DNA from 4 places in the Streptomyces sp. NPDC046931 genome. Region 4 is predicted to be linked to each of the others. Evidence: riboswitches for the same ligand, from Rfam matches in the RefSeq annotation. Region 4 holds a riboswitch; each other region holds the start of a gene.

Region 1 (5,494 bases), on a different contig from region 4:
ACGTCCTGCTGTGGCCCCTGCCGGAACGCATCGGCCCGCTGACGGTGGCCTGCCTCTACCTGGCGGCCGAGGACGAGGCGCAGATCGGCGGCGACCTCTACGCCGCCACCCGGGCCGGCAGCAGGGTGCGCGTCATGATCGGCGATGTCCGCGGCAAGGGTCTCTCCGCCATCGGTGAGGCCGCCCTGCTGCTCGGCGCCTTCCGGGAGGCGGGCCACCGGCAGACGTCCCTGCTGGAGCTGGCCGCGACCCTGGAGCAGAGCGTGACCCGCTATCTGGCCGACTTCGAGCCGCCCGAGGAACTGGGCGAACGCTTCGCCACCGCCCTGCTGATGGAGATCCCCGACGGGGACCCCGTCACCCGCATGACCAGCTGCGGGCACCCTCCGCCGCTGCTGCTCAGCCCTGGTCACGTGGTCACCGTCCCGAGCGTGCACCCCGCCCCGCCGATGGGGATCGGCTCGGCACACGCGGCGGACTACCACCTGGACGTGTTCTCCTTCGAGCCCGGCGACACCCTGCTGCTGTACACGGACGGCGTCATCGAGGCCAGGGACACCAGCGGCCGCTTCTATCCGCTCGTGGACCGTGCGGCCCTGTGGACCGAGGAGAGCCCGGAGTCGCTGCTGCACCGGCTACGGCGTGACCTCCTCGCCCACACGGGCGGGCACCTCGACGACGACGCCGCGCTCATCGCGCTCCATCGCACCCCGAGCGTCCACCACGCCCATCCGCACCCGCGGATCATTCATGCCGACGGGTTCCGTCACCGGCCCGGAAGCCGGCCGCAGGACACGTGAACCCGGCTGACCGAACCCGCCGCTCCCGCGGTCCTCATGTCTCCTAAGGCGGGTCGGCCCCGCGCGGTCAGTCCTTCAGGGCGAGCTTGCACGCGATGACCAGCAGGCCGATCACGAGGTTGACCGCCGCGGCGACGACCACGAGGCGCCAGGAGGCACCGGCGTGGCGCGCGGCGGCCGCCGACCAGCCCACCTGCCCGGCCACGGCGACGGCGAGCGACAGCCAGACCGCGCCCCGCACGTCCAGACCCAGCAGCGGGCTGACGGCGACTGCGGCGGCCGGCGGGACGGCTGCCTTGACGATCGGCCACTCGTCACGGCACACAAGCAGGGCGACCCGGCGGTCCAGACTCGGCTGCGCCAGATGCGCGCCGAACAACTGGGCGTGCACATGCGCGGCCCAGAACACCACGCCGGTGCTCATCAGCAGGGCCACCAACTCCGCGCGCGGCAACGGGCCGTTGGTGCCGGCGCCGACCACCACCGAGGCGGCGAGCAGGGAGCCGTAGACACCGCCGGTGTAGTCGGCACGGGCCCGGCGCTCGGCGAGGCGCGCACGGGATTCGGAGTCGTCCGCCTTGGACGTGCGTCGCATGGGGGATGACCTTCCTGATCGTTCCGCCTCATCATGCCGGGACCGGGCGCCGCCCACCGTCATCGGCGCGGTGCCCGGATGGCCCGCGCTCGCTTCCGGCCGGAGAAACGGCGTCGGGTCGAGGGGCGGACCGGGAAAACGGCAAGCTCCGCTGGAACGTCAGAACGAAATTCACACATAGGTATCGGACATTTCGCGCTTCAATCTTCACGCGAGGCACACAAGTTGGCTAGGTTGACGCATGGGCCACGTAACTCCCTCCGGCGAACCGCGCCGGGTTGCGCGGCCTCCGCCGAATCCGGTGCACCCCGAGTGCAGCCGGAACCGGGGACCCAACCGACCATGGGGTGAATCGGCCCAACTGCCCTGCGGGGCAAGGGCCGTAGGGCGCGCCTTCCGGATCCGTCCGCCCGAACCCGACAGCTAACCCGGTAGGCGGAGCACGGAAGGAGTACGACCCCATGGCGCCGGAGCGAACCCCGGGCCCCGGAGGCTTCGGCCTTCCCGGCATGCGCAGGTTCACCGAGGACGACGGGCCGAGCCGCGCCGAGGTCCAGCAGCGGATCCACAACCTGTACGACCGCGCGGAGACCGACAGCGGAACCTTCAACGCGACGCGCGCGGCGGCGACGGGTATGGCGAGAGGCGCCAACCGGGTGTTCGGCGAGGAGCGGCGCCGCGCCGATCCCGTACTCGACGACGTGGCCAAGCAGTGGTTCGAGGCGGCACGCCTGAGGCTGGGTCCGACCGTTCCGGCCGCGCTGCCCGCCGACAGAATGCCGGACGGCACGGGGGCTGCCGGGTCCTCGGCCTCGGCGAAGCGTCCGGGCAGCGAGCTCGTACTCCGTGAGCTGGGGACGGCGGACCGGCCCGTGCGCGAACTGACCGCCGGACGGGCCGCGGGCCCGGTGGCGGAACTGACGGCCGGCCCCGCGGCGGAACGGACCGGGGCTCCCGTGGCGGAACTGACCGCCGGCCCCGTGGCCGCGCTGCCCGCGGTCCCCGAGAATCGGCCGGAGGCGCCCAGGGCCCTGCCCGCACCCGTGGCCGAGACCGGACCGTCCGCGCCGGGGACCGCCAAGGAGCGCAATCAGCGGAAGCTCGCCGCGGCCCGTGACCTGCTGGCGCAGCACACCGCACGGCACGCCACGCGGCTCCCGGCGATTGAGTCCCGGCCCGCCGAGGACACCTGGCGCACGGCCGAGGGGCAGCCGGGCCGTGTGGTCGAGGAGGCATGGCAACAGCTCCCCGCCACCGGACCGCTGCTCACCCCGCTCCCCTCGCTCCCCACCCCCGAGCCGCTCTTCACCGCCGAACCGCTCCTCACCGCGCCCTTGCCGCTCCCCACCGCCGAACCGCTCCTGACCACACCCCTGCCGCTCCCCACCACCGAACTGCTGTTCGACACCGAGGCCGTGTTCGGTACCGGGAGCCTCCTCGGGACCGGCGGGACGCAGGAGCCGGGGCATGAGACCAAGGCCGCGAAGGCGGTCGCCTTCGCCCGTGCGCAGATCGGCCGGCCGAGTCTCTGGGGCGCGGCCGGACCGGACTCGTACGACGCCGCCGGTCTGATCCAGGCCGCCTGGAAGGCCGCCGGGGTGACCCTCCCTCGTACGGCCCGCGATCAGGCGGGCGCCGGCACGGCGATCCCCCTCACCGACATCCGGGCAGGTGACCTCGTCTTCTTCAACCAGGACGCCGGTCACGTCGGCCTGTGCACCGGCGACGGCACGATGATCCACGCGCCGGGTCCGGGCGCCTTCATCCGCGAGGAGTCGGTCTTCTACGCCGGGGATGCGGCGATCCACAGCGCGACACGGCCCGCGTGACCCGGCGGCGGCAGCCCCGTTCCGGCAGTCGCCGTACCGGTCACCCGGGGCGCCTCACCAGGGCGTTCGGGCGAATCCGCCGCCTCGGTCCGCATTGCGGCAGGCGGCTTCGCGTAGGAGCGTAGGGGATGTGAAGAGCCTGGGCGCCGAGCGGTCACCCCGCAAACGGGAGCGGCGGGGCTGGCTGAGCGGCGCACCGCCCCCTCGGGGGGTGAAGGTGCTGCCCGTGGTCCTGCTGGTGGTCGTCGGCATCGTCAGCCTGGTCGCACCCTCGCCGTTGGACATCGGTTTCCTCCTGGGAGCCATCCCGCCGCTGGCCGTCCTCTCCTACGGCCCCGCGGCCACCGCCCTCCTCGGCGCCCTGGTCGTCGGACTCCAGCACACCCGCGCCTTCCACCTGGACCGGCCGGGCAACGCGGACCTGCTCACCATCACCTTCGTATCCGTGCTGAGCGTCTTCGTGTCGTATGTGCGCAGCCATCGCGACGCCCAGCTGGACATGGAACGCACGGTGGCCGAAGCGGCCCAGAACGCACTGGTTCCCCCGCTGCCCGAGCGGGTCGGCCCGATCCGCTGCACCGGCCTGTACCGGGCGGCCCAGCGCGGGACGCTCGTCGGCGGCGACTTCTTCGATGTGCGCGAAGGTCGCACCGGGATACGGGCGGTGATGGGCGACGTGCAGGGGCATGGGCTGTCGGCGGTCGCGACCGTCTCCTCCCTGCTCGGGGCCTTCCGGGAGGCGGTGCTCGACCAGCCCGACCTGCCGTCGGTCGCGGGCCGCCTGGACCGCAGGCTGCTCGTGGACTCGGGGGGCTCCCGGCTCGCGGAACTGTTCGCGACAGCGGTGCTGCTGGAGTTCACCCCCGATGCCCGGTGGGTGCGGATCATCGCCTGCGGCAGTCCGTTGCCGCTGCTGCTCCACGACGGCAAGGCCACCGAGGTCCAGGTGTCGTCCGGTACTCCCCTCGGGATCGGGCTGTGCGAACAGACGACGTACGACGAGGTCACCTGGCCGCTCGAACCCGGCGACCGGCTGTTCCTGGCCTCGGACGGCATCTGGGAGGCACGGGACTCGGCCGGGACGTTCTACCCCCTGGTCGACCGGCTCCCCCAGTTCGCCGAAGACGACGACCCCGCCGGGACGACCCAGCGGGTGTGGGACGACCTCGTGCGCTTCTGCGGCACCGTCCGCGACGACGCCACGATGCTCCTGCTCACCCCGGAGCCTGCGGGCGCCCGGTGAGCCGTTGCACCCGGGCCGACCCGCCGAGTCCCGCTCTGGGCATAACCTGGGTTTATGGGGTCATAGGGCGGACCCGCGTACCAGGTTAGGTTTGCCTTAGTTTAGGGTTTCCGACGAGCTGTCCGTCACCGCTCGAAGGGAACCTGATCATGCCGCGCCCCCTGCGGGTAGCCATCGTCGGAGCCGGCCCCGCCGGGATCTACGCCGCCGACGCCCTGCTGAAGTCCGAGGTCGCCGCCGAGCCCGGTGTGTCCATCGACATCTTCGAGCGAATGCCGGCCCCGTTCGGCCTCATACGCTACGGCGTCGCCCCCGACCACCCGCGGATCAAGGGCATCGTCACGGCTCTGCACCAGGTGCTCGACAAGCCGCAGATCCGTCTGTTCGGCAACGTCGACTACCCGTCCGACATCACCCTGGACGATCTGCGCACGTTCTACGACGCCGTGATCTTCTCCACGGGCGCGACGGCCGACCGGGCCCTGGACATACCCGGCATCGGCCTCGACGGCTCCTACGGCGCGGCCGACTTCGTCTCCTGGTACGACGGGCATCCGGACGTGCCGCGGGCCTGGCCGCTCTCGGCGGAGAAGGTCGCCGTCCTCGGCGTCGGCAACGTCGCGCTCGATGTGGCCCGCATCCTGGCCAAGACCGCGGACGAACTGCTGCCCACCGAGATCCCGCCGAACGTCTACGACGGTCTCAAGGCCAACAAGGCCCTGGAGATCCATGTCTTCGGCCGCCGTGGCCCGGCGCAGGCGAAGTTCAGCCCGATGGAGCTGCGGGAACTGGATCACTCCCCCAGCATCGAGGTCATCGTCGACCCGGAGGACATCGACTACGACGAGGGCTCGATCGCCACACGGCGGGGCAACAAGCAGGCCGACATGGTCGCCAAGACGCTGGAGAACTGGGCCATCCGCGACGTCGGCGAGCGCCCGCACAAGTTGTTCCTGCACTTCTTCGAGTCGCCCACCGAGATCCTCGGCGAGGACGGCAAGGTCGTCGGCCTGCGCACCGAGCGCAC
Region 2 (5,494 bases), on a different contig from region 4:
GGGGAGCCTCGGAGCCGTCTCCACGACGTCCGGCTGCCCACACGGGCAGCGGTGCGCGATCGCGCACAGCCCGCGCGGGGTTCGGCCGAGCTGCTGCTGGATGGCCTCGACATCCGCGTCCGTGGGCTCGGTGCGCGGGGTGGGCGGCGGGGGCGTTTCCATGCGGTACGAAGTCTCTCTTGTGTCTCTGTCAGGCACTGTCGGGCACTGTCGGGCTCTGGGCCGGGCTCACCGGTCGGACGCGTCGGCCTTGTCCACCCCGTCCCAGACGCCCGCGTACCAGGGGCGCGCGAGGGCCGTCCGGTGCACACGGGACTGCCTGGCCGGGTCCGGGTCGACCACGGTGTACCCGGTCTCCCCCGGCATCACATAGTGCAGCCGCTTCCGGATCTGCTGCTGCGCGTACGCGTCGTCCTGCCAGCGCGCCTTGAGGTCGCGCAGTTGCTCGACCCGGTTGCGGGCCTCCTGCCGCTGCCGCTCCATGTCGGCGATCTCGGCGCGCTGGGAGACGTACTGCCGTATCGGGTACGCGAGCGCCACGACCAGCGAGCACAGGACGAGCGCGAGCAGGGCGGCCCGGCCCGTGAGCCGGGAGCGGCGGGCCTGGCGTCTGGTCTGGGAGCGGTACACCCGGGCCGCCGTCTGCTCTCCGAGCAGCCGCAGCCTGGTCGCGGTGGAGAACCGGTCACGGTCCTTCACGGCCATGTCTCCCGCCTCCCCTTCACACGTGCGTACGTCCCCGCACACGGTACGGGACCGCGTACGGGGACGTACGGACGACTGGCTCGGGCGCGGCCCTGGCCGCTCAGCCCTTGAAGCGCGGGAAGGCGCTGCGGCCGGCGTACACCGCGGCGTCGTCCAGGATCTCCTCGATGCGCAGCAGCTGGTTGTACTTGGCGACGCGCTCGGAGCGGGCCGGGGCTCCGGTCTTGATCTGGCCGCAGTTGGTGGCGACGGCCAGGTCGGCGATGGTGACGTCCTCGGTCTCGCCGGAGCGGTGGGACATCATGCACTTGAAGCCGTTGCGCTGGGCCAGCTCGACGGCGTCCAGGGTCTCGGTCAGCGAGCCGATCTGGTTGACCTTGACCAGCAGGGCGTTGGCGGCGCCCTCCTCGATGCCGCGGGCGAGGCGCTCGGGGTTGGTGACGAACAGGTCGTCGCCGACCAGCTGGACCTTGTCGCCGAGCTTGTCGGTGATGACCTTCCAGCCGGCCCAGTCGTCCTCGAACAGCGGGTCCTCGATGGAGACGAGCGGGTAGGCCGCGACGAGCTCCTCGTAGTACTCCGTCATCTCGGCGGCGGAGCGCTCCTTGCCCTCGAAGAGGTACTTGCCGTCCTTGTAGAACTCGGAGGCGGCGACGTCGAGCGCGAGGGCGATCTGCTCGCCGGGGACGTACCCGGCCTGCTTGATCGCCTCGAGGATGAGGTCGAGGGCCTCACGGTTGGAACCGAGGTTCGGGGCGAAGCCGCCCTCGTCGCCGAGGCCGGTGGACAGGCCCTTGCCCTTCAGCACCTTCTTCAGCGTGTGGTAGACCTCGGTGCCCCAGCGCAGGGCCTCGGAGAAGGACTCCGCGCCGATCGGGGCGATCATGAACTCCTGGATGTCCACATTGGAGTCGGCGTGCGAGCCGCCGTTCAGGATGTTCATCATCGGCACCGGCAGCAGGTGCGCGTTCGGGCCGCCCAGGTAGCGGAAGAGCGGGAGGTCGCTGGCCTCGGAGGCGGCGTGGGCGACGGCGAGGGAGACGCCCAGGATGGCGTTGGCGCCGAGGGAGCCCTTGTTGTCGGTCGCGTCCAGGTCGAACATGGCCTGGTCGATCAGGCGCTGCTCGGTGGCGTCGTAGCCGACCAGCTCCGGGCCGATCTGCTCGATGACCGCGAGGACGGCCTTCTCGACACCCTTGCCCTGGTAGCGGTTCGGGTCTCCGTCACGGAGCTCGATGGCCTCGAAGGCGCCGGTGGAGGCGCCGGAGGGAACGGCGGCACGACCCGTGCTGCCGTCGTCGAGGCCGACCTCGACCTCGACCGTGGGGTTGCCTCGGGAGTCCAGGATTTCCCGGGCTACGACGACGTCGATGGACGGCACGAGCATCTCCTTCGTGGATGTGACGCTGTTGGTGCGGGGCTGGTGTGCCTTGCGCCTAGAGCCTAACCGCCCCGGGGCGGCGGCCAGCCGACCGACCGTCCCGTGGACAGGGTGACGGTACCCATTGTTCCAGTACGGAACAAAGGCGGGGGGCCAAGAGGGGGCGCGGAAGCAAAAAGCCCCGCTCCGGCGCGTACGGGGGAACACGCACCGGAGCGGGGAGCCCGTGGGAACGGGGGCGGTCCTCACGCGGCCCCCGCTCCGGGGGCCGCGCTGGTGAAGGCACTGGGGGCCGGCCGACGGACAGCCGTCAGGGACCGGCCGGCTGTCACTTCAGGTGCAGCTGCTGGCCCGGGTAGATGATGTCGGCATCCTCGATGATGTCCTTGTTCAGCTGGAACAGCTTCTCCCAGCCGCCCTGGACGTGGTGCCGCTCGGCGATCGAGCTGAGGGTGTCGCCCTTGACGACCTTGTACTCGCCGTCGCCCTTCTCGACCTTCTTGCCGGTCGGGGTGGTGACGGTCTTACGAGGGGCCGGGCGCTGCGCGGAGCGGTTGGCTGTCTGGTGCTCGGTGGAGCGGGTGGTGGTGCTCTTCGCGGAGCTGCCGGCGCCGCTCGAGTTGCCGGTGGAGGCCGCGGCACCGCTGTAGGGGGTGCTGGACAGACCCGTGCCGCAGACCGGCCAGGCGCCCTTGCCCTGGCCCGCGAGGACCTTCTCGGCGACGGCGATCTGCTGTCCCTCGGAGGCCAGGTCTGCCCGCGGGGCGTAGGCGGTGCCGCCGTACGCGGCCCAGGTCGAGTTGGTGAACTGCAGACCGCCGTAGAAGCCGTTGCCGGTGTTGATGGACCAGTTGCCGCCGGACTCGCACCGGGCGACGGCGTCCCACTGGGAGGCGGTTGCGGCGGAGGCGTTGCCGGCCGCCATCAGCGGGGCGGCGACGGCGGCGCCGGTGACACCGGCGAGTGCAATGGCGCGGACGGCCTTGGACGGGCGGCGGTGCTTACCCTTACCGGAACACAGCATGGTTCGATCCCCTCACCGACGCCTGCGAGGTGAGCTGTCGGGTTCGGGCCGGTTGAGTTGCCCGGCCGCGCACCTCTCGGCGCGCGGCTCCACCCCTAGCCGCCCGGTCAACTCCCGGGTGCGGCACCTACCTTGGGTCCCCCGCTCCTGCCTACGGCGCTTGACGCGACGACTGTTCCCGTACGGCCGCTGGCAGGATTCGGCGTTGCGACCGTCGGGGCCCGCTGTGGCGAGCGATCACGACCGTAAGCATTCGATCGCCCCAATTTCAAAGACGATCAGGGCTTATGAGACTCATGTCTCACTCTCGCCAAACCGGACATTCAGCGCGAAGCAGGGCGCGAAGTGCCGCCGGTCAGAGGCGAGTTCAGGAATCGTCCCCGGACGACTCGTCCGCGAGCGCAAGGCTCTGACCGGGAACGATGAGGTCGGGATCGGCGCCGACCGTCTTCTTGTTCGCGTCATAGAGGGCGGCCCATCCACCTTTGACGTCAAGGGAGTCGGCGATCGCCGACAGATTGTCCCCGGGGCGCACGGTGTACGAGTCGTCGACGGTGTCCCGCGCGGCGGTGGCACCACGGGAGGCGTGACGGCCGGCCGTGTCGCCGGTACGGCCGTCCGCGGCGCTCTCGTCGGCACTGTCACCCCGGTGACGGCCGGCACCCGAGGCCTCGTCCGCATCCGAAGGCGCGCCGCTCTGCCCGGGCTTGTCCGCACCGTCGCGCTTCGTCGTGGCCGTGAGCGCGCCGAGCAGACTCCCCGATCCGCCATCGGTGCCGCTCTCGGTGGGGTCGGTGGCCGATGTCGAGGGCGAGGACGAGGAGGAGGACCAGGGAGAGGAGGGAGACGAGGAGGACGGTGTGGAGGACGGGGATGAGGGCGACGACGGGGACGCGGAGGAGGAAGACGGCGAAGAGGGCGACGACGGAGCCGAGGCGGACGGCCCGGAGGACTTCGATGAATGGGACTGCTGGGACCAGTTGGATGACTGGGACAGTCCGTCACCCATGCCGGAGTACGAGGACGAGAAGGAGCCGCCGCCGGAGGAGTCGCCGGCCAGGCCCGTGTCGACGTCCGCGGCAGCCGAGTCCTTGCTCAGGCCGGAGACCAGTCCGCAGGTGCTCCAGATGGAGACACCCCGGTCTTCGAGGATCTTCTCGGCGACGGCGATCTGCTGCGAGCGGCTGGCCTGGTCGGGGCGCTGGGCGTAGTCGAGACCGCCGTACCTGTCCCAGTCCTCCTGTGTCAACTGGAGTCCGCCGTAGCGGCCGTTGCCGGTGTCGGCGCTCCAGGTCCCGCCGCTCTCGCATTCCGCGACCCGGTCCCAGGTCGTGCCGCTGGCCGCACTCGCACCGGTGGCGCCGAGGAGCGGGATGGCGATCGCTGATCCGGTCACCCCCGCCGCGACGAGGAGTGCAGGAGCCTGGCGAGGGCGACGGTGACGACCGTTCCCGGAGAGCATGCGGTTGCCTTTCACACGACAGCAGTGACCAACGCGGCGGCCGTGGCGTACCGCCGTGCTGCTGCGTGAACGTATAACCAGACGATCACTTGTCACAAGTTAATGCAGCGCAGATCACGTGAAGATCACGGAGTTGAGAAAATGTCACCTTCCTGTGACCGTCGGCGTGTCCGCCACCTCACTTCGCCCCGCGGGCGCTATGTCGGTGATCTTTCTCCGGAACTGGTGTGAACTCCACAGGAAGCGTGCGCAATCCGCGCATGATGAGCCCTCCGCGCCAGCGCAGATCGGCAGAATCCACCGCGAGTCGCAGGTCGGGGAGACGGGTGAGGAGTGTGGCGAGGGCGGTCTGTCCCTCCAGCCGGGCGAGGGGGGCGCCGAGGCAGTAGTGGATGCCGTGGCCGTAACCGAGGTGCTGGTTGTCGCGGCGGGCGAGGTCGAGGACCCCGGGGTCGGCGAACCGCTCCGGATCCCGGTCCGCGGAGGCGAGCACCACGAGCACGGGGTCGCCGGGGGCGATGTCCTGCCCGCCGATGGTGAGCGGCCGGGTGGCGAACCGCCAGGTGGCCAGCTCCACCGGGCCGTCGTAGCGCAGGAGTTCCTCGACGCCGGTGGCGAGGAGATCCCTCTCGCCGCGGGCGAGCGAGGTCTGGAGGCGGGCCCGCTGCCCGGGGTGGGTGAGAAGGGCGTACGTACCGTTGCCGATGAGGTTGACGGTGGTCTCGAACCCGGCGAAGAGCAGGATGAAGGCCATGGCGGCGGCCTCGTTCTCGGTGAGGTGCTCACCGTGGTCGGAGGCGCGGATGAGGCCGGAGATGAGGTCCTCGCCGGGTCCGGGGGCGTCGGGCAGAGCCTCGCGCTTGCGGTGGATGAGGTCGGCGAGGTACCCGCGCATCTTCTTCACGGACCGTGCGACCCCGCC
Region 3 (5,494 bases), on a different contig from region 4:
TAGCCGCCGTCCTTGAGGTTGCCGAGGAGGCTGCGGCCCACTCCCCCGGGTGTGCGGCCCACCCCGATCACGGCGACCGAGCCGGGCGCGAGCAGTCGCTGCACCGATCGCGCCTCGGCCCGCTGCTCCCGCGCCCGCTGCACGGCCAGCGACCGGTCGGTGGGCTCCAGGCCGAACTCCAGGTGTACGACACCGTCCTCGAAGCTGCGCTTCTGCTGATACCCCGCGTCGGTGAACACCTTGATCATCCTGGTGTTGGCGGGCAGCACCTCGGCGGCGAACCGGCGGATGCCACGCTCCCTGGCGACCGCCGCGATGTGTTCGAGGAGGGCGGACGCGACCCCGCGTCCCTGGTGCGCGTCCTGCACGAGGAAGGCCACCTCGGCCTCGTCGGCCGGCGCGGAGGCGGCCCTGCCGTCGGCCCCGATGCGGTCGTAGCGGACGGTGGCGATGAACTCGCCGCCGATCGTGGCCGCGAGTCCCACCCGGTCCACGAAGTCGTGGTGCGTGAAGCGGTGGACGTCCCTGGCGGACAGCCGGGGGTACGGAGCGAAGAAGCGGTAGTACTTCGACTCGTCCGAGACCTGCTCGTAGAAGCTGACGAGGCGCTCGGCGTCGCCGGCGGTGATGGGTCTGATGCGCGCGGTGCCGCCGTCGCGCAGCACCACGTCGGCCTCCCAGTGGGCGGGATACTCGTACCGGTCCGACGCGGTCTGCATGGGCCCCAGAGTACGGCTCGCGTCCGACAACAGCGCGAGGCAGGCTGGGGGAACCGAGCGGGCGCCGTCCAACATGCGGACCCGCCCGGGGAGGGGGCTTCCGCCCGGTCCGGGAACGCTTCATCATATGGAAAACTGGTCTAGACAACCCTGAACTCCTGAAGGGCAGCAACACATGGCTGAGCGCCGCGTCAACGTCGGCTGGGCCGAGGGCCTCCACGCCCGCCCCGCCTCCATCTTCGTCCGGGCAGCCACGGCCTCCGGGATCCCCGTGACCATCACCAAGGCCGGCGGCAACCCCGTCAACGCCGCCTCCATGCTGGCGGTTCTCAGCCTGGGCGCCCAGGGCGGCGAGGAGGTTGTCCTGGCCTCGGACGCGGAAGGTGCGGATGCCGCGCTGGACCGCCTGGCCAAGCTGGTCGCCGAGGGGCTCGAGGAGCTTCCCGAGACGGTCTGACCCTTCGCACACCACGGTCATGGAAGCCGCGCCGCCCTCGGGTCGGACGCGGCTTCCGCCGTCTTCGGGCACCACCGAATTGCGCCTCGGCCCGGCCGTACGAGAAATGCGGCACCGTCGCGAGAATTAAGCGCGGCACGCCGGAATCACGCACGCCGATTTGGTCGTGCGCATGAGAACGAGGACAGCGGAAATAGACCCCGCCGAATATCCCTCTTTGTATACGGCGTCCGTGTTAATGCCGGACCCCCGACACGTTTACGGCATGTTGCGAAGTCCTCACACGTTCCGCGCGGTCGCCCCCCGCGCCGGGGAAGCGCAGCCGGTGCGCGGCCGTCGCGCGCTCGGCGTGCAGCGCCGTGAGGGCGCGCGCCCGCTCACTGTCCCCGCGTGCGACGGCGTCCACGATGCCGCCGTGCTCGGCCCACGACTCCACGGGGTTGGCCGGCACCTCGACCGTGTACATCCAGGCGATCTTGTGCCGCAGCTGGCCGAGCGTCGAGGTGAGCGCGGGGCTCCCACAGGACTGGGCCAGCGTCTCGTGAAACCATCCGCCCAGAGAGCGCAGATCCTCGCCGGTGCCCCTCCTGGCGCGCTCCTGGCCCAGCCTGACCAGGCCGCGCAGCACCTTGAGATGGGCCGCGGTGCGGCGCTGGGCGGCCCGAGCGGCCCCCAGCGGCTCCAGCAGCATGCGCATCTCCAGCAGGTCGGCGGCCTCCTGATCGGTGGGCTCCGCGACACACGCGCCCGCGTGTCTGCGGGTGACGACGAAGCCCTCGGCCTCCAGGGTCCGCAGGGCCTCGCGCACGGGGACACGGGAGACGCCGTAGCGGCGGGCCAGGAGCTCCTCGGTGAGCCGGCCGCCGCGCTCGTAGACACCCGCGACGATGTCATCACGGATCGCCGTGCATACCGAGTGCGCCGGAATACGCATGACCGACCTCCGCCTTAAACCCCGTGAAACGTCGACGGTTGACGTGTGTTCCGTCGACTCTATTGCAGCGGGGCCGAATTTCCGACGGCAGACCGGATTCCATGGATATTTTTTGGACAGACAACAGTTCGAAACAATGATGGCCCCGGCCGGTGAGCCGGGGCCATCACATCCGGGCGCGCCGCACGGCGGCCGGCCGTCAGACGTTCACGCCGTGCGACCTGAGATAGGCGACGGGGTCGATGTCGGAGCCGTACTCCTGGCTCGTGCGCGCCTCGAAGTGGAGGTGGGGACCGGTGGTGTTGCCGGTGGCCCCGGACAGACCGATCTGCCGGCCGGGAGTGACGCTCTGGCCCACGGAGACACCGATGGACGACAGATGACCGTACTGCGTGTACGTGCCGTCGTTCATCTTGATGACGATCTGGTTGCCGTACGCGCCGCCCCAGCCGATCTCGACGACGGTGCCCGAGCCCACGGCGTGCACGGGCGTGCCCGTGGCGGCGTGGAAGTCGATGCCGGTGTGGGTGCCGGAGGACCACAGGGAGCCGCCGGACTTGTAGCCGGTGGAGACGTAGGAGTGGAAGACAGGCGTCACATACGCGTTGAGACGCTCGCGCTCGGCCTCACGGGCCGCGCGCTCCTTGGCCTCACGTTCCTTGCGCGCCTTCTCCGCGGCCTGCCTGCGCGCCGCCTCCGCGGCCTTCTTCTGCTCGGCGGCCTGCTTCTGGGCGGCTGCCTGGGCGTCGATCTTCTCCGCGACCGAGTCGCCGAGGGCGAGGGCCCGGATCAGTCCGGTCTCCTGGACGGGCTGCCCGGCGGCGAAGGCCGGGGCGGCGAGGGTGCCGATGACGCCGGTGGTGCTGAGCGCCGCGACGCCCATGGCGTTCGTGGTCGTACGCCGCATGCGGCTCGGACGGCGGTGCTTCCCGGTGGCGCAGGTGAACGCCATGAAGTGGCTGGTCCTTTCCTTCCCTCTCGCCTACCGGGTTAGCTGACGGGTTCGGAGCAGGAAGGTCTCCTACGGGCTGACGCCCGATTCACCCCAGGGACTGCATGAGCCCCCAGCCGCGAAGGCGCGAGGGCAAGGTGGGTCCCCGGCTCCCCTGGCTCGCGCCGTACGGGGACTCGGCGATGGCTGTCCGGTGCCGCGGGTGCGGCGCACTGCCTGACGGACAGCCCGACAGACGCTAGAAGCGCTCTCTTCGGGTCGGCAAACCGATCAGGGGGTTTGTAGCGCATCCCACAGGGCAGAGGGGCGGTCTCTGTGGCAATACGGACAAACTCACGAGTGAGCCCGAACGAGCGGGCCCTGGTGACGCAAGACGTCACCAGGGCCCCTTCGGAACGTCGCCGTCCCGGACGCGTACGAGGCGTCTCTACTCCGCCCGTACGACGCGGACTTCACCGATGCCGAGCGCCTTGACGGGCTCCTCGATCTGCGCGGCGTCGCCCACCAGGATGGTCACCAGACGGTCCACGGGGAAGGCGTTCACGACCGCGGCCGTGGCCTCGACCGTGCCCGTCTCGGCGAGCTTCTGATACAGCGTCGACTGGTAGTCGTCCGGCAGGTGCTGTTCGACCTGGTCGGCGAGCGTGCTCGCGACGGCCGCCGCGGTCTCGAACTTGAGCGGTGCCACACCCACCAGGTTCTGCACGGCGACGTCTCGCTCGGCGTCCGTCAATCCCTCGGCGGCGAGGGTGCGCAGCACCTTCCAGAGGTCGTCGAGCGCGGGGCCGGTGTTCGGCGTGTCGACGGAACCGCTGATGGCCAGCATCGCGGCGCCGGTGCCGTCGGGCACGGAACGCAGCACCTGGCCGAACGCCCGCACACCGTAGGTGTAGCCCTTCTCCTCGCGCAGGACGCGGTCCAGGCGGGAGGTGAGGGTGCCGCCGAGGCAGTACGTACCGAGCACCTGTGCGGGCCACACCCGGTCGTGGCGGTCGGCGCCGACGCGGCCGATGAGCAGCTGCGTCTGGACCGCGCCGGGGCGGTCGACGATGACCACGCGGCCGCTGTCGTCCGCGGTCACCGGGGGCGCGGGACGCGGCTTGGCGGGCGCCGCCGTCCAGGCCCCGAGCGTCTCGCCGAGGAGCGCGTCGAGGTCGACGCCGGTGAGGTCGCCGACCACGACGGCGGCGGCGGTCGAGGGCCGCACATGCCGCTCGTAGAAGGCGCGGACCGCCGCGGAGTCGATGGCCGCGACCGTCTCCTCGGTGCCCTGGCGCGGGCGCGACATCCGCGAGGACGCCGGGAACAGCTGCTTGGAGAGCTCCTTGGCGGCGCGGCGGGCCGGGTTGGCGGTCTCGTGCGGGATCTCGTCGAGGCGGTTGCGCACCAGGCGCTCGACCTCGCTGTCGTCGAACGCCGGTGACCTCAGGGCGTCGGCGAGCAGTCCGAGCGCCTTCGGAAGGCGGGAGACCGGCACTTCGAGGGACAGGCGCACACCGGGGTGGTCGGCATGCTGGTCGAGGGTGGCGCCGCAGCGCTCCAGCTCGGCGGCGAACTCCTCGGCCGAGTGCTTGTCGGTGCCTTCGGAGAAGGCGCGCGCCATGATCGTGGCGACGCCGTCGAGGCCGGCCGGCTCAGCGTCCAGGGGCGCGTCGAGGAGCACCTCGACGGCGACGACCTGCTGGCCGGGGCGGTGGCAGCGCAGCACCGTCAGACCGTTGTCCAGCGCGCCGCGTTCGGGCTCGGGGAACGCCCAGGGCCGGGCCGTGCCGGGCTGGGGCTGCGGGTGGAAGTCCATGGTCGCGAGCTCGGTCACTTCGCCGACTCCTCGTCGTTGCTGGTGCCTTCGGCGCCGGTGTTCTCGGCGGCTTCCGTGGTCTCGGCCCCGGCCGCGACCGGCTCGTACACGAGCACCGCGCGGTTGTCGGGGCGCAGGCGGGCCTTCGCGACCTCCCGCACCTCCTCGGCGGTGACGGCGAGCACCCGTCGCACGGCGGTCAGGGCGAGCTGCGGGTCGCCGAACAGCACGGCGTACCGGCACAGTTCGTCGGCGCGGCCGGCGACCGTGCCGAGCCGGTCGAGCCACTCACGCTCCAACTGGGCCTGGGCACGCTCCATTTCCTCGGTCGTGGGGCCCTCCTCGGCGAACCGGGCGAGCTCCTCGTCGATGGCGGACTCGATGACGGGCACCTCGACGTCGCCGGAGGTCTTCACATCCAGCCAGCCCAGCGAGGGCGCCCCGGCGAGCCGGAGCAGGCCGAAGCCGGCGGCGACGGCGGTGCGGTCACGCCGTACGAGCCGGTTGTAGAGACGGGAGGACTCGCCGCCGCCGAGGATGGTGAGGGCCAGATCCGCCGCGTCGCACGCGCGCGTGCCGTCGTGCGGCAGCCGGTAGGCGCCCATCAGGGCGCGCGCCGGGACCTCCTCCTCGA
Region 4 (5,494 bases):
TGGTGACCGACGAGGACATCATCCCGATCGAGACGTTCATCGCCTACGGCGAGTGGTTCCAGCAGCAACTGGTGCCCGAGCTGGAGCGGGTCAAGGTCGTCTCGGTGGATCGTCGGCAGGGCGGCGGCTTCGAACTGAAGCTGGACTCCGGCGAGCAGTTCGCGGCGCGGGCGGTCGTGGTGGCCACCGGACTGTCGGGCCTCGCCCACCTCCCGCCGGAGCTGGCCGCAGCAGCGGCGGACGGTCCCACTCCCACGGGGCCGGTCTCCCACAGCTCCCAGCACCATGACCTGGCCCGCTTCTCCGGCAAGGAGTTGCTGGTCGTCGGCGCGGGACAGTCCGCCCTGGAGACGGCGGCGCTCGCGGCGGAGGCCGGCGCGCGGGTGCGGGTGGTCTCGCGCGGCCAGGGCAGGGTGGCCTTCGGCGCGCCCCCGTGGGAGCAGCCGAAGTTCCGTCCCGAATCGCCCTTCGGCCGCGCCTGGTCGCTGTGGGCGCTGAGCTACTATCCGCACCCGTACCGGTTCCTCCCGGGCCAGGCCCGTCACTACATGGTCCGCCGGGTCCTCGGCCCGCTCGGCGCGTGGTGGCTGCGCGACCGATTCCAGAGCAAGGTGCAGGTGCGCGAGGTCGTCGCCGTGGTCGGCGCGTCCGCGCCGGACGGCAGCCCCGTCCTGACGGTCCGGACGCACACGGGCCGCACGGAGGAACTCACCGCGGACCATGTGATCGCCGCCACCGGCTACCGCGTGGACATCGCGGCGATGGACTTCCTGGGCCATGAACTGCGGACGGAACTGGCGGTGAGCCGGGGCACTCCGCGGCTCGGCGCGGGTTATGTGTCCTCCGTGCCGGGCCTGTACTTCACGGGCCTGCCCGCGGCGGCCTCTTACGGGCCGGTGATGCGCTTCGTGTGCGGCACGGAGTTCGCCTCGCCCCGGCTGGCGAAGCACCTGGCGGCGGCACACGGCTGAGCGGCACACGGTTGAGCGGCACACGGTTGAGCGGCATCCGGATCACGGATCACGGATCACGGATCACGGAGGGGGCGCGGCACCGTCGCGTCCCCGGGCCGCAGGACGGTTCACGCCGGGGCCGCAGGCCGTCCGTCGTGTTCCGGAGGGGCGCGCGGCAACTACGGTGCGCTGCTAGGGGAGTTCGCAGTACGCGGGATACCGGACGTCCTCCGGTTCGCGCCGAGTCGGCGGGGCGATCCATCCGTATTCTCTGATCATGGCCGCACCCTTCGCATATTCACTCGTCGCCACCGACCTGGACGGAACGCTGTTGCGTGACGACGACACGCTCTCCGACCGGTCAAGGGCCGCCCTGGCGCGGGTCTCGGCGGCAGGCGCACAGCATCTCGTCGTGACGGGGCGCCCGGCGCCCAGGGTGCGGCCGCTGCTCGACGACCTCGGCAGCGAGGGGCTCGCGGTGTGCGGACAGGGCGCGCAGGTGTACGACGTCGGCGCGAACCGGCTGCTGTTCTCCGTCACCCTGGACCGGGAGTTGGCCGAGACCGCGCTCGGCAAGATCGAGGCGGAGGTGGGGCAGGTGTACGCGGCCGTCGACCAGGACGGGGTCGACGGGCTCACGCTCGTCGAACCCGGCTACCGGATGCCGCATCCCACGCTGCCCGCGGTACGGGTCGAGCGGCGCGACGACCTGTGGTGCGAGCCGATCAGCAAGGTGCTGCTGCGCCATCACGCCCTCTCGGACGACGAGTTGGCGACGGCGGCCCGTGCGGCGGTCGGTTCTCTCGCGACGGTCACCATGTCCGGGCCCGGCACCGTGGAACTCCAGCCGTGCGGCATCACCAAGGCGACGGGGCTGGCACTGGCCGCCGACCACCTGGGCCTCGGCCCGGGGGAGACCATCGCCTTCGGTGACATGCCCAATGACATCCCGATGTTCGCGTGGGCCGCGTACGGGGTGGCCATGGCCAACGCCCACCCCGAACTCAAGGCCGTGGCGGACGAGATCACCGTGTCGAACGAGGACGACGGCATCGCCGTCGTCCTCGAACGACTCTTCGGGGTGCACCGGACACCGGCCGACATCATCGGCGGCCGGGAGCCCGGCGGCTATGAGGAGCGGTACTAGTACGCGCTGTTGACGTTGTCGATCGAGCCGTAGCGGTGGGCGGCGTAGTTGCACGCGGCCGTGATGTTCGCCACCGGGTCGTACGGGTCGAACGCCGTGCCGGGCACGTGGTACGCGGCGAAGGTCGGGTCGATGATCTGGAGCAGACCCTTCGACGGGATCCCCTTACGGGCGTTGGAGTCCCACAGGTTGATGGCCTTGGGGTTGCCGGACGACTCGCGCATCACGTTGCGGTAGATGCCGTCGTACGTGCCGGGGATGCCGTGCTGGGCCATGACCTCCAGCGACTGGCGGATCCAGCTGTCGAGGTTGGTGCCGCGGGTCGTCAGGGTCTTGACGGTGGCGGCGCTGGCGGCGGTGGCCGTCGCCGGCGTACCGGTCGCGGCGGAAGCGCTGGTCGCTCCCATGACCGGCAGGGCGAGAACGGCGGCACCCGACCCCGCGAGTGCGAGGGCACGGGTGAGACGGGCGGCCTTGGAGGCGCGGTCCTGACGGCGTGCGGGCAGGGCGAAAGCGGGCATGTCGCATTCCTCTCCGGCGCCTGCGAGGTGAGCTGTCGGGTTCGGGCGGGGAGGTGCCCGGCCGTGTCCTCGATGTCGAGGCCACGGCTTCACCCCTGGCCGTTCCGGCGCGGTGTCCGAATCGGCGGCTTACCTGGGTCCCCCGCTCCTGCCGTCGTGGTCGGTGGGCACTCGAGCGGCGGCAGGATTCGGCGTTCCGCTCGTATCGAGGGGAAGGTATGCGAGAGCACATGTCGGGAACAAGCGGTCAAGTCACAGTCCTTCCGAATTGACCTTGAAATGGGGGAATAGAGAAGGTGATCCAGTTTGTTGGGAGCGATTCAAATTCCCGTTAGCAAATGCGGAGTTGGTGGGACGCCTGCGGTATCCCGCCTGTCGCGAACGTGAGCTATTTCACTCCCGCCCCCCGGGTCACCATCGGCGCTTAATGACATAAATGGTCTATTCGGGCAAAACGGTCACATTCCTCGTGTTGTGGTTGTCCGGCAGGGGAGTTCCCGGGGTGCGGGTATGGGGTGCGGGGGTGTGGGCAGCCGTACCGAGGAAGGCGGGAGTCCGTGCTCCGGCTTCCGTGGCGTATGGGGTGGCGGCTTGCGGTCGACGGACGCGGGGAGGGGTGGCCCCGGGGGCTTTTGGGCTGGGGGGCAAGGGGCCGGTCCCGGTCGCGAGGGGTGTTTGCCGGGTATATCAGGAATGTATGTTCGTATCAGATGATCAAGGACATGCCGTTCGCGATCCGATACCGCCCGGCCTGGAACAGTGGGCGCTCGTGGTGATCGAAACGTGACCGGATACGCTGACTTGAGGGATGACGGCGACAGATCGACAAACTCGATGAGCCACGTCGACGGGCGACGTCATCGACCAAGTGACCGTGCTTGAGACCGACCGCGTGATCGTCAGCAGACATCAGCAGACATCAGCAGACAGGAGACCCCACGTGACCGTCGTCGGGCCGTTCGGGCTGAGCGTGCGGGACCAGGCTCTTGAAGCCGATGTCCAGGCCGGATTGGCCGCTGTCGAGGAGGGGCTGCTCGAGGCCACCAAGAGTGAGGTGCCCTTCATCACGGAGGCCGCGCAGCACCTGGTGCGTGCGGGCGGGAAGCGGTTCCGGCCGCTGCTGGTGATGCTCGCGGCGCAGTTCGGCGACCCGTACGCGCCGGGGGTCGTGCCCTCGGCCGTGGTCGTGGAGCTCACCCACCTCGCCACGCTGTACCACGACGACGTGATGGACGAGGCCGAGGTGCGGCGCGGGGTGGACAGCGCCAACGCCCGCTGGGGCAACGCGGTCGCGGTCCTGACGGGTGACTTCCTCTTCGCGAGGGCGTCGCACATCCTGGCCGATCTCGGCCCGGAGGCGGTCCGGATCCAGGCGGAGGCCTTCGAGCGGCTGGTCACGGGACAGATCCTGGAGACGGCGGGTCCGCGGGACGGCCGTGACCCGGTGGAGCACTACCTCGACGTCCTCGGCGGCAAGACCGGCTCGCTGGTGGCCGTGGCGTGCCGCTTCGGCGCCATGATGTCGGGGGCCGACGAGACGGTCGTGGACGTGCTCACGCAGTACGGCGAGCGGCTGGGCGTGGCGTTCCAGCTGGCCGACGACGTCCTGGACATCGCGTCGGACTCGCGCGAGTCCGGGAAGACGCCGGGGACGGACCTGCGTGAGGGCATTCCCACCCTCCCGGTCCTGCGGCTGCGTGAGCGGGTGGAGCGCATGGGGCTGCCCGAGGACATCGCCCTGTGCGAGCTTCTGGACTCCGACCTCACGGACGACGCCCGGCATGCCGAGGCCCTCGCCCGCCTGCGCGCCCACCCGGCCCTGGAGATGGCGCGCCGCGACACGGTCCGCTATGTGGAGGACGCCCGCTCGGGCCTGGCCCCGCTGCCGGACTGCGGTGCGAAGGCGGCCCTGATGGAGCTGTGCGACGCGGTGGTGCACCGGGCGGGCTGAGGCCGCTCCGCTCGTGCTGTGCCGTCAGGGTGCGGCCTCTGGCCGCCATCGCGTGTCGGCCGCGGGGACCATGCCGGGCACGCCGCACTCACCGGCGGCGTCCTCTCCGTAGGACTCCAGGAACTCCCGGGACCCCCGGGACTCCAGGACCTCTGGTTCCCGGACTCCCGGACCACGGCCGGGCCTCCGGTCCCCGGACTCCCGGACCACGGCCGGGCCTCCGGTCCCCGGACTCCCGGGCCTCTGGTTCCCGGACTCCCGGGCCTCTGGTTCCCGGACTCCGGACCTCTGGTTCCCGGACTCCGGACCTGGACCTTGACTCCGGACCGGGACCTGGGACTCCGGACCCGGAACCCCTCCCCCCTGACCCTTGACCCCTACGGGTCGGAGTAGCCCCCGTCCCGCCGTGTCATACCCCAGGATTACGCGGAGTTGAGTCCGCGGGCTGACGCTTCTTCCGGGCCGATTTGGTCAGATGGGTGACACCACCTCACAGGAGTTCGGGTGAGAATGGCGGCACAGGGGTGGACCAGGGCACGCACGGTAGGCCGCCGCCGATGACGGAGGTAAGGCACACATGGCACCGTACGAATCCGACGGCAGCACGCCCGCCGGCGAGGCCGAGGACGTACGCGACGGGCGGCGCACGGCCGCGCGGTACGTCGTCCCGGTCGCGGTGGTGGGGGTGGCGGCCGCAACCATCGGGCTCGTCCCGGCGTTCGCCGGATCCGGCGACCCGGACCTGCCGAAGATCAGCGCCCAGCAGCTCATCGAGAAGATCGCCAGGTCGGACGTCCAGCAGATGTCCGGCACGGTGAAGATCAGCACGGACCTGGGCCTGCCCAACCTGGGCGGCCTGGAGAGCAGCCGCGCCTCGGGCGCGCTCTCGCAGGGCGGGGGCGACAAGGGCGGCTCGGCCGCG

What was found. A riboswitch is a leader RNA that binds a small molecule or an ion and turns the genes downstream of it on or off. The one in region 4 is predicted to bind cyclic di-AMP.
Region 1: it holds a riboswitch for cyclic di-AMP, as region 4 does, so the genes downstream of both, ABZ876_RS14860 (NlpC/P60 family protein) here and ABZ876_RS03720 (transglycosylase SLT domain-containing protein) in region 4, are expected to answer to the same signal.
Region 2: it holds a riboswitch for cyclic di-AMP, as region 4 does, so the genes downstream of both, ABZ876_RS10180 (transglycosylase family protein) here and ABZ876_RS03720 (transglycosylase SLT domain-containing protein) in region 4, are expected to answer to the same signal.
Region 3: it holds a riboswitch for cyclic di-AMP, as region 4 does, so the genes downstream of both, ABZ876_RS26395 (M23 family metallopeptidase) here and ABZ876_RS03720 (transglycosylase SLT domain-containing protein) in region 4, are expected to answer to the same signal.

Annotation. Positions count from the first base shown of each region.
Region 1 covers NZ_JBEYWX010000006.1:252,458-257,951, reverse strand. The annotation lists gene ABZ876_RS14870 (PP2C family protein-serine/threonine phosphatase) at 1-800, shown strand, start outside; gene ABZ876_RS14865 (hypothetical protein) at 868-1,395, opposite strand; cyclic di-AMP (ydaO/yuaA leader) riboswitch at 1,676-1,849, shown strand; gene ABZ876_RS14860 (NlpC/P60 family protein) at 1,857-3,224, shown strand; gene ABZ876_RS14855 (PP2C family protein-serine/threonine phosphatase) at 3,355-4,467, shown strand; gene ABZ876_RS14850 (FAD-dependent oxidoreductase) at 4,617-5,494, shown strand, end outside.
Region 2 covers NZ_JBEYWX010000004.1:93,239-98,732, forward strand. The annotation lists gene ABZ876_RS10165 (DUF501 domain-containing protein) at 1-162, opposite strand, end outside; gene ABZ876_RS10170 (septum formation initiator family protein) at 229-705, opposite strand; gene eno (phosphopyruvate hydratase) at 806-2,092, opposite strand; gene ABZ876_RS10180 (transglycosylase family protein) at 2,415-3,110, opposite strand; cyclic di-AMP (ydaO/yuaA leader) riboswitch at 3,115-3,279, opposite strand; gene ABZ876_RS10185 (transglycosylase family protein) at 3,478-4,572, opposite strand; gene ABZ876_RS10190 (cytochrome P450) at 4,751-5,494, opposite strand, start outside.
Region 3 covers NZ_JBEYWX010000017.1:46,211-51,704, forward strand. The annotation lists gene ABZ876_RS26380 (GNAT family N-acetyltransferase) at 1-719, opposite strand, end outside; gene ABZ876_RS26385 (HPr family phosphocarrier protein) at 895-1,176, shown strand; gene ABZ876_RS26390 (GntR family transcriptional regulator) at 1,412-2,110, opposite strand; gene ABZ876_RS26395 (M23 family metallopeptidase) at 2,310-3,062, opposite strand; cyclic di-AMP (ydaO/yuaA leader) riboswitch at 3,075-3,254, opposite strand; gene ABZ876_RS26400 (pitrilysin family protein) at 3,490-4,878, opposite strand; gene ABZ876_RS26405 (pitrilysin family protein) at 4,875-5,494, opposite strand, start outside.
Region 4 covers NZ_JBEYWX010000001.1:803,858-809,351, reverse strand. The annotation lists gene ABZ876_RS03730 (FAD-dependent oxidoreductase) at 1-971, shown strand, start outside; gene ABZ876_RS03725 (HAD family hydrolase) at 1,231-2,100, shown strand; gene ABZ876_RS03720 (transglycosylase SLT domain-containing protein) at 2,097-2,606, opposite strand; cyclic di-AMP (ydaO/yuaA leader) riboswitch at 2,626-2,825, opposite strand; gene ABZ876_RS03715 (polyprenyl synthetase family protein) at 3,562-4,572, shown strand; gene ABZ876_RS03710 (DUF2092 domain-containing protein) at 5,150-5,494, shown strand, end outside.